Regions from separate parts of the Streptomyces sp. NBC_00775 genome, predicted to be linked through region 2. Evidence: riboswitches for the same ligand, from Rfam matches in the RefSeq annotation. Region 2 holds a riboswitch; the other holds the start of a gene.
The links. A riboswitch is a leader RNA that binds a small molecule or an ion and turns the genes downstream of it on or off. The one in region 2 is predicted to bind cyclic di-AMP.
Positions count from the first base shown of each region.

Region 1 (4,950 bases), 1.6 Mb from region 2:
CCTCGACCCCCCGGGGCCAGGTGATCGCCCGCCTCTGCGACGTGGCCCCCGACGGAGCTTCGACGCTCGTCACCCGAGGTGTGCTGAACCTGTCAGCGCGCTACGGCCGTGACCAGGCGGTTTCCTGGAAACCGGGCACTACGGAGGACGTGGTTTTCGACCTGAACGGCATCGGCTACGCGTTCCCGGCGGGCCATCGCATCCGCCTCTCCGTCTCCTCGGCGTACTGGCCCTGGATCTGGCCCCAGCCGGGCTCGGAGGCCGGCTTCACCCTGGATCCGGCGGGCAGCACGCTGGAACTCCCGCTGCGGGCACGGGAGTCGACGCCCTCGCTCACGTTCGAGGAACCGGAGCAGTCCGAGCCCCTGGGAGTCGTCGTCCCCGCGACGCTGGACGAACCCCGCCCGGAACGCCTGGTCGTCCGTGACGTTGCCGCTGGCACCTGGCGTCTGGAGGTGGACCCGCGCTACGGCGGCACGCGCGTGTACCCCGACGGCCTCGAATTCACCGAGGACGCGCTGGAGACGTACACGATCGACGCCTCCGATCCCCTGTCGGCCCGCGCCCGCTCGACCTGGTCGGTCCGCCTCCACCGCCCGGACCTGCCGTGGGACGCACGGGTGTCCACGACGTCCGAGATCACCTGCGACGCCGAGGACTTCATCACGTCCAACGAGGTGATCTGCAAGGACGGCGACGAGGTGGTCTTCCACCGGACGTGGGAAAGGAGAATCCCCAGAACGGCGGGCTAGAGGCCCAGGGGCGCCATAGGGAACGATCGCACCATGGCGCGATCGCGGACCGGGGAATTCCTGATGGACCTCGACGAGGGCATGCTCGCGTACTTCCGTGAGATGGCCCAGGAGATGGTCACGCGCTTCGGGATCTCGCGGGCGGAGGCGGTGGCGAGGATCAACAGGGCATACGAGGGGCAGCAGTTCGAGCCGTACCCCGACCTGATGTGCCACGAGCTTCCCGAATACTGGGGCTACGGCCTCTACTTCAAGCCCAACGCGGGCCGCCTCCCCGACGACGACCCCGACACGGATCTCTCCGCGTGGGAGGTCCGCCCGGCTCCGCCGAGGCACTCCCCCGCCTGGACGCTCGCACCGTAATGCCCGAGTTGCCCGCCTTGCCGCTTTGATTGCGCTTGGTCGCGTGAATTGGGTCACGCCCGACCAAACCCGGCGTCAGAGTCCCCTCGACGACTCCCCCTTTGCAAAAGGCAAGTTGAGGATCGAATTCCGGCGCAATCGGACGTTTCGCCCTCGCCATATCCAGGCTAAAGCGATCTTCACTGCGACATCAGGTCTTGTTCCCGACATGTGCTCTCGCATACGTTCGCCCCGATCCGAGCGGAACGCCGAATCCTGCCGCCGCCCGGAAACCCCACCCACCCACGCACGGCAGGAGCGGGGGACCCAGGTAAGCCGCCGATCCGGACCCCCGGAACGGCTAGGGGTGAAGCCGCGTCCACAGCGCGGCCGGGCATCTCCCGCCCGAACCCGACAGCTCACCTCGCAGGCACCGGAGAGGAAAATCGCCATGCCCGCACGAGGCAAGCACCGCCGCACGAAGACCAGCACCCTCACCCGCGGCATGGTCGCCGTCGGCACGAGCGGAGCCGCGCTCGCACTCCCCCTCGTGAGCGCGACCGGCGCCCACGCGGCCACACCTACACAGGTGGCGCAGGTGGCGCAGGTCGCGAAGACCGCCGCGACCACGACCACGGACATCCAGCTCCTCACCTACAAGGTGGCCGCGGGCGACACCCTCTCCACGATCGCGGCGAAGAACCCCACGAGCGGCGGCTGGAAGAAGCTGTACGAGGCGAACAGCGCGGTCATCGGCGCGAACCCGGCCGTGATCCGCCCGGGCCTGACGCTGACGGTGGGCACGAAGACCGTGAAGTCGACCGCGTCGAGCTCGACGGCGAAGGCAACCACGGCGACCGCCAAGTCCGCGGCGACCACGGCCACCCCCGCCTCCACCACGACGTACGCCAACAACCTCGACGGCTGGATCAAGCAGTCCCTGGCCATCATGGCCAAGTCGGGCATTCCGGGCACCTACAACGGCATCTACCGCAACGTCATGCGTGAGTCCTCGGGCAACCCCCTGGCCATCAACAACTGGGACTCGAACGCCGCCGCCGGCACCCCGTCCAAGGGCCTCCTCCAGGTCATCGACCCGACCTTCAACGCCTACCACGTCGCCGGCACCTCGACGAACCCCTACGACCCGGTCGCGAACATCACGGCGGCCTGCAACTACGCGGCGGCGGTGTACGGCTCGATCGACAACGTCAACGGGGCCTACTGACCAGCCCTCCCCCTGCCCGTCCCCCTACTACTCGTCCACCAGGTACCGGTAGACCGTCGACTGCCGGGCCTGGAACCCAAGACGTTCGTACAGCCGGTTCGCCGCCGGCCGGTCCGGCCGGGAGGTCAGATCGACGGTCCGGGCGCCCGCTTCCCGGGCCATCCGCAGAGCTTCCTGAGTCAGCAGCGCCGCGACTCCCCGGCCGCGCGCCGCAACGTCCACGACCACGTCCTCGATGCGGGCGCGCAGCCCGGACGGCATGGGAAGCAGTACCAGGGTCAGCGTGCCGACGATCTCGCCCGCGGCACGGGCGACCAGCACCGTGTTCGCATCGCAGGACACCATCCGGTCGACCGCCTCGCCGTCGAGGGGCTTGGCGGTCGACGACAACTGAGGCAGCAACCGGCCGAAGGCGTCGACAAGTTCTTGACTCGCTTCCCGGATGATCTCCACCTGAACGCTCATGCGCCGGAGCGTATCGGCCGCCTCCCGGACCGCAGGGGCACGACAGCGGGACGGCGGCGGGACGGGGATGTCGGCGCGGCCGGGCCTAACGAGCCTCGAACAGCCGCTCCAGCACCACGGCGATCCCGTCGTCCTCGTTCGACAAGGTCACCTCGTCGGCCACCGCCTTGAGTTCCGGGTGGGCGTTGGCCATGGCGACGCCGTGGGCGGCCCAGTCGAACATCGGGATGTCATTGGGCATGTCACCGAAGGCGAGGGTGGTGGCGGGGCCGAGCCCGAGGTGTTCGGCGGCGAGGGCGAGCCCCGTCGCCTTGGTCACGCCGCATGGCTGGAGTTCGACGGTGCCCGGCCCCGACATGGTGACCGTCGCCAGGGAACCCACCACTCCGCGCGCCGCCGACGCCAACTCGTCGTCGGACAAGGAAGGGTGACGGAGCAACACCTTGCTGATCGGCTCCGTCCACAGGTCGTCGCGCCGCCGCACCCGCACTGCCGGCAGTGTCGGATGCGGCATGACATACCCCGGCTCGATCAGCGTCAGCCCGTCCACGCCGTCCTGGTCCACCGCCGCGTAGAGCAGCCCGACCTCCGCCTCGATCTTGCCCAGCGCCGTCTCCGCCAGCTCCCTGTCCAGGGTCACCGACCACAGCAGACGGTCCGCCCCGGCGTCGTACAGCTGCGCCCCCTGACCGCACACCGCCAGCCCCTCGCCGCCGAGTTCGTCGAGGAGCGGTCGGACCCTCGGCGCCGGCCGTCCCGTCACCACCAGATGCCGGGCCCCCTCGGCCGTGGCTCTCGCCAACGCGGCCCGCGACCGGTCGGAGAGTGTGTCGTCGCCGCGCAGCAGCGTTCCGTCCAGGTCAGTGGCGATGAGTGAATATGCAGTCGGAGCGGCCATGATCCGAAGAATACGGATCGAACGACACATCGGCCCGGCGTGAACCGGACGACGTCCGGTATCCCGTCCGCAACGCCGTTCACCGCACGGGCGGCGCGGACAGCGCGGCCGGTTCGGGCAGCACGAGCACCTCCGGGGGCGCGGAGAGGAGGACGGTGAAGTGGTCGGTGGGGGCGGAGAGTTGGCGGGGTGGAATGATCCGGGCGCGGGCCCTGACGCCCCAAGAGCCGCCGGCCTTCATCGAGAGAGTGCGGGGAGACACATGAAGCTCAAGCCTGACTTGTGGACCAAGAGCGGCTACAGCGGCTCGGACGGCCCCCAACTCACCATCACCCAGGCCACCTTCCTGCCGGACTCCACGCGGTGACCCCCTTCCGGCAACACCTCCGAACCGCCGCCGAAGACGTCATCCGGCGCTTCCCGGAGACCCTCAAGCCCGAGATCTACGCCCTCTCCTTCCGTATCTGGCGAATCGACGGCGATGATCGCCACCCGTACGTGGCCATCGGGTACAACACCGAGACCCAGTACGAGCAGCAGACCTACCCGGAGGACCCAGGAGAGGCCCGCTGGAACTACGCCTGCTGGCTGCTCGACGGCTTCGAGATGCTCGGCAACGTGCCCGAGGACCCCACCGGAAGCCCGCTGTACGTGGACGAGGTCAAGCGGCTGGGGATCTGGTTCGACGGCGAGTACGACTTCCTCACCATGGATCTGCCCGAGGAAGAGGAGGACGAGCTGGACGCCAGGTCCGACCTGCTCCGGCTCCACTTCTACGACGCCTGCATCGACCTCGCCCGCCACCTGCACGCGAGCGGCCGGATCGAGAAGGTCTTCGGCCGCCCGCTGCCCGTCGTGGTCTTCGACATGGACTGCCCGGGCTGGGAGATCGAGGCGACCGAAGCCGCCAACCCACCGGAGCTCATCACCGACTACCTGGCCTGGCAGAAGTCGGCCTGACGCCGAGGGGGCGACGGCCAACGGGCGAGGGGCGCGGCCGCCGGGCGGCACCCCTCAGCCGTACGACCTCACCCGTGCGCGGCCACCAGATGCTTCGCCAACCGCGGTGAAGCGAACTCCGTCCCGCACACGAACCGCATCACCGGCCCGTACGAAGCCGCCGCCGGCAACCCCGTGAAGTACAGCCCGGGCACGGAGGACCGATACCCGGCGCCCAGCTTGGGCGTGCCCCGGCTCACCGCCAGCTCCGTACGCAACTCGTGCCCGAGGAAGTCCATCGCGGCGATGTCGACGCGGTAGCCGGT
Region 1 is NZ_CP108938.1:4,377,620-4,382,569, forward strand. It holds gene OIC96_RS19475 (CocE/NonD family hydrolase) at 1-752, shown strand, start outside; gene OIC96_RS19480 (hypothetical protein) at 786-1,115, shown strand; cyclic di-AMP (ydaO/yuaA leader) riboswitch at 1,385-1,542, shown strand; gene OIC96_RS19485 (LysM peptidoglycan-binding domain-containing protein) at 1,546-2,322, shown strand; gene OIC96_RS19490 (GNAT family N-acetyltransferase) at 2,350-2,787, opposite strand; gene OIC96_RS19495 (HAD family hydrolase) at 2,873-3,685, opposite strand; gene OIC96_RS19500 (hypothetical protein) at 3,765-3,947, opposite strand; gene OIC96_RS19505 (hypothetical protein) at 4,049-4,645, shown strand; gene OIC96_RS19510 (FAD-dependent oxidoreductase) at 4,714-4,950, opposite strand, start outside.
Region 1: it holds a riboswitch for cyclic di-AMP, as region 2 does, so the genes downstream of both, OIC96_RS19485 (LysM peptidoglycan-binding domain-containing protein) here and OIC96_RS12400 (M23 family metallopeptidase) in region 2, are expected to answer to the same signal.

Region 2 (4,950 bases):
ACGTCCGGCGATGTCGAGGTCCCGGTCATCGAGGCCGCCGTCGACGAGGAGCTCGCCCGGTTCGCCGAGGAGGGCCCCACGGCCGAGGAAATGGAGCGCGCGCAGGCCCAGTTGGAGCGCGAGTGGCTGGACCGGCTCGGCACGGTCGCGGGCCGCGCCGACGAACTGTGCCGGTTCGCCGTCCTGTTCGGCGACCCGCAGCTCGCCCTGACCGCCGTGCGGCGCGTCCTCGACGTCACCGCCGAGGAGGTCCAGGAGGTCGCCAAGGCCCGCCTGCGCCCCGACAACCGCGCGGTGCTCGTCTACGAACCGACCGCCGCCGAGACCGCCGAAGACACTGACGCCGCTGAAGACACCGACGAGGAGGCGGCGAAGTGACCGAGCTCGCCACCATGGACTTCCACCCGCAGCCCCAGGCCGGCGAGGCCAGGCCGTGGGCCTTCCCGTCGCCCGAGCGCGGCACGCTCGACAACGGTCTGACCGTCCTGCGCTGCCACCGCCCCGGCCAGCAGGTCGTCGCCGTCGAGGTGATCCTCGCCGCGCCGCTGGAGGCCGAACCCGCGGGCCTCGACGGCATCGCCACGATCATGGCGCGCTCGTTCTCCGAGGGCACCGACAAGCACTCCGCCGAGGAGTTCGCCGCCGAGCTGGAGCGCTGCGGCGCCACCCTCGACGCACACGCCGACCACCCCGGCGTACGCCTGTCCCTCGAAGTCCCCGTCTCGCGCCTCCCCAAGGCGCTCGGTCTGCTCGCCGACGCCCTGAGGGCACCGGCGTTCGCGGACAGCGAGGTGGAGCGACTGGTCCGCAACCGCCTGGACGAGATCCCGCACGAGGCGGCCAACCCGGCCCGCCGCGCCGCCAAGGAGCTCTCCAAGGAGCTGTTCCCGGCGACCGCGCGCATGTCGCGCCCGCGCCAGGGCACCGAGGAGACCGTCCAGAAGATCGACTCGGCAGCCGTACGGGCCTTCTATGAGAAGCACGTTCGCCCCGCGACGGGTACCGCGGTCATCGTCGGTGACCTCACCGGTGTCGACCTCGACGCGCTGCTGGCCGACACGCTCGGCTCCTGGACCGGCTCGTCCGCCGAGCCGCGTCCCGTGCCGCCGGTGAGCGCCGACGACACCGGCCGCGTGATCATCGTGGACCGGCCCGGCGCCGTCCAGACACAGCTGCTCATCGGCCGCGTCGGCGCCGATCGGCACGACCGCGTGTGGCCCGCCCAGGTGCTCGGCACGTACTGCCTCGGCGGCACCCTCACCTCGCGCCTGGACCGTGTTCTGCGCGAGGAAAAGGGATACACCTACGGTGTGCGGGCGTTCGGCCAGGTGCTGCGCGCCGCGCCGGACGGCACGGGCGTCGCGATGCTCGCCATCAGCGGCTCCGTGGACACCCCGAACACCGGTCCGGCGCTCGACGACCTGTGGAAGGTGCTGCGCACCCTCGCCGCCGAGGGCCTGACGGACGCCGAGCGCGATGTCGCCGTGCAGAACCTGGTGGGTGTGGCGCCCCTCAAGTTCGAGACCGCGGCGGCCGTCGCGAGCACGCTCGCCGACCAGGTCGAGCAGTACCTGCCGGACGACTACCAGGCGACGCTGTATCAGCAGCTCGCCGCGACCGGCACCGTGGAGGCCACCGCGGCCGCCGTGAGCGCTTTCCCGGTGGACCGTCTGGTGACCGTCCTGGTGGGCGACGCCGCGCAGATCGAGGAGCCCGTCCAAGCCCTCGGAATCGGTGAAGTGAGCGTCGTCCGGGCCGAGTAGAGCAGAGCGGAACAGAGCCACTCCCTGAGGACCCGGGTGACTGAAGAGTCACCTGGGTCTTCTTTTGTCCGGACTTCGTCCCCAAGATGTCCGTATTGGTAGGGAGGTTGCCTGTCTGCCCTGTGTCATGCGCTACAAAAGCCGTGATCCGTTTGTCGATTGAAAGATGTCCCGATTAGCGTCGGTGCGGCTGTTCGTCAGGCAGTGCGCCGCGCCCGCGGCACCGGACAGTCATCGCCGAGTCCCCGTACGGCGCGAGCCAGGGGAGCCGGGGACCCACGTAGTCCCTGGGGTGAATCGGACGCCCTCCCAGGAGGGGGTCCGTAGGAGACCTTCCTGCTCCGAACCCGTCAGCTAACCCGGTAGGCGAGAAGGAAGGAAAGGAACAGCCCCTACATGGCGTTCACCTGTGGCACAGGGAAGCACCGTCGCCCGAGCCGCGTGCAGCGCACGACCACGAACGCCGTCGGCGTCGCGGCGCTCGCCACCACCGGTGTCATCGGAACCATGGCCGCCCCCGCGCTCGCCGCGGAGTCCTCCGTCGAGCAGACCGGGCTCACCCCCGTCATCACCATCGGCGACTCCCTCGCCGAGAAGATCGACGCCCAGGCCGCGGCCCAGCAGCACGCCGCCGACGAGGCCGCCGCGAAGAAGGCTGCCGAGCAGGCCGCCCGGAAGCAGGCCGCGGAGGAGGCGAAGAAGGAGCGCGAGGCCAAGGAGCGCGCCGCCCGTGCCGCCGAGCGCAAGCGCCTCAACACCTTCGTCGTGCCGATCACCGGCTCGTACATCTCCACCGGCTACAAGGCCGGCGGCAGCCTCTGGTCCTCCGGCAGCCACACCGGCGTCGACTTCCACGCCGCGTCCGGCACCTCGGTGCACTCCGTGGGTTCCGGCACGGTCGTCACGGCCGGCTGGGGCGGCGCCTACGGCAACCAGGTCGTCATCAAGATGCACGACGGCACGTACACGATGTACGGCCACCTGTCGTCCATCGGCGTCTCCGTGGGGCAGACGGTCACCCCGGGCCAGCAGATAGGCCTCTCCGGGGCCACCGGCAACACCACCGGGCCGCACCTCCACTTCGAGGCCCGTACGACCGCGGAGTACGGCTCGGACATCGACCCCGTCGCCTACCTTCGCTCGCACGGCGTGAACGTCTGACGTTCGGCGGCGTGAACGTCTGACGACCGCTTCACCAGATCTCCACCACTTCCGATGCCCCGGCCCCGAGCCGGGGCATCGTCGTTTCGCACGGCCGTCTGTCCAAAAAATATCCCTGGATTCCGGCCTGCCATCGGAAATTCCGGCTCCCTGCAATAGAGTCACTGAACAAGCGTCAATCGATGGCGTTTCGCGGGGATTAAAGCGGAGGTCCGGTCATGCGTATTCCGGCGCACTCGGTATGCACGGCGATCCGTGACGACATCGTCGCGGGTGTCTACGAGCGAGGGAGCCGGCTCACCGAGGAACTGCTCGCGCGTCGCTACGGCGTCTCGCGCGTCCCGGTGCGCGAGGCGCTGCGCACGCTGGAGGCCGAGGGCTTCGTCGTGACCCGGCGGCACGCGGGCGCGTGCGTCGCGGAGCCCACCGAGCTGGAGGCCTCCGACCTGCTCGAGATGCGCATGCTCCTTGAGCCGCTGGGTGCCGCACGGGCCGCGCAGCGCCGTACCGAGGCCCACCTCAAGGTGCTCCGAGGCCTGGTCAGGCTGGGTCAGGAGCGGGCCAGGAGGGGCCACAGCGAGGATCTGCGCTCGCTGGGCGGCTGGTTCCACGAGACCCTCGCGCAGGCCTCCGGAAGCCCCGCGCTGACCTCCACGCTCGGCCAGCTGCGGCACAAGATCGCCTGGATGTACGCGGTGGAGGCGCCGGCCAACCCCGCGGAGTCCTGGGCGGAGCACGGCGGCATCGTGGACGCGGTCGCGCGCGGCGACAGCGAGCGGGCCAGGGCGATCACGGCCCTGCACACCGAGCGCGCCTCGGCCGCGCACCGGCTCCGGTTTCCCGGCGGCGGAGATCGTCCGGAACGTGTGAGGACTTCGCAACATCCCGTAAACATGACGGGCCTGCGGCATTAACAAGGGCGCCGTATACAAAGAGGGATATTCGGCGGGGGTCTATTTCTGTTGCCCCTCTTTTCGCGTGCCGTGAATTCCGGTGCGCGCTATTTCCGTGTGTGTGGCGCGAGGTGCGCGGGCGGCGCGCGGAGAATTCCTGGACGGTGTACCGAAAAGCGGCGGAGCCGCGCCGCCCGGGATGGGGTGACGCGGCTCCGCCGCACAGTGCGCGTGATGCTCAGACGGTCTCGGGGAGCTCCTCGAGACCCTCGGCGACCAGCTTCGCCAGACGGTCGAGGGCGGCTTCCGCACCCTCGGCGTCGGAGGCGAGGACGATCTCCTCGCCGCCCTGGGCGCCCAGGCCGAGGACCGCGAGCATGGAGGCCGCGTTGACGGGGTTGCCGTCGGCCTTGGCGATCGTCACGGGGATGCCGGAGGCCGTGGCGGCCCGGACGAAGATGGAGGCGGGACGGGCGTGGAGGCCCTCAGCCCAGCCGACGTTGACGCGGCGCTCAGCCATGTGATGCTGCCCTTCAGTGTTCAGGGTTGTCTAGACCAGTGTCCCATATCGTGAAGCATGCCCGGGCGGCACTTCGTCCCGTCCGGAGTGACGTCGGACCGCGGCCTCGGTCCGACTTCCGTCCTCCACAGACTGCCTCGCGCCGTTGTCGGACGCGAGCCGTACTCTGGGGCCCATGCAGACCTCGTCGGACCGGCACGAGTACCCCGCTCACTGGGAGGCCGACGTGGTGCTGCGCGACGGCGGCACCGCACGCATCAGGCCCATCACCGTTGATGACGCCGAGCGTCTGGTCAGCTTCTACGAGCAGGTGTCCGACGAGTCGAAGTACTACCGCTTCTTCGCGCCGTATCCGCGCCTGTCCGCCAAGGACGTCCACCGCTTCACGCACCACGACTTTGTGGACAGGGTGGGTCTCGCGGCCACAGTCGGCGGCGAGTTCATCGCCACCGTACGCTATGACCGGATTAATGCCGACGGCCTGCCCGCCTCCGCGCCCGCCGACGAGGCCGAGGTCGCCTTCCTCGTGCAGGACGCCCACCAGGGCCGCGGCGTCGCCTCGGCCCTCCTGGAACACATCGCGGCCGTGGCGCGCGAGCGTGACATCCGCCGC
Region 2 is NZ_CP108938.1:2,772,200-2,777,149, reverse strand. It holds gene OIC96_RS12410 (M16 family metallopeptidase) at 1-378, shown strand, start outside; gene OIC96_RS12405 (M16 family metallopeptidase) at 375-1,763, shown strand; cyclic di-AMP (ydaO/yuaA leader) riboswitch at 1,989-2,146, shown strand; gene OIC96_RS12400 (M23 family metallopeptidase) at 2,160-2,924, shown strand; gene OIC96_RS12395 (GntR family transcriptional regulator) at 3,143-3,838, shown strand; gene OIC96_RS12390 (HPr family phosphocarrier protein) at 4,056-4,337, opposite strand; gene OIC96_RS12385 (bifunctional acetate--CoA ligase family protein/GNAT family N-acetyltransferase) at 4,513-4,950, shown strand, end outside.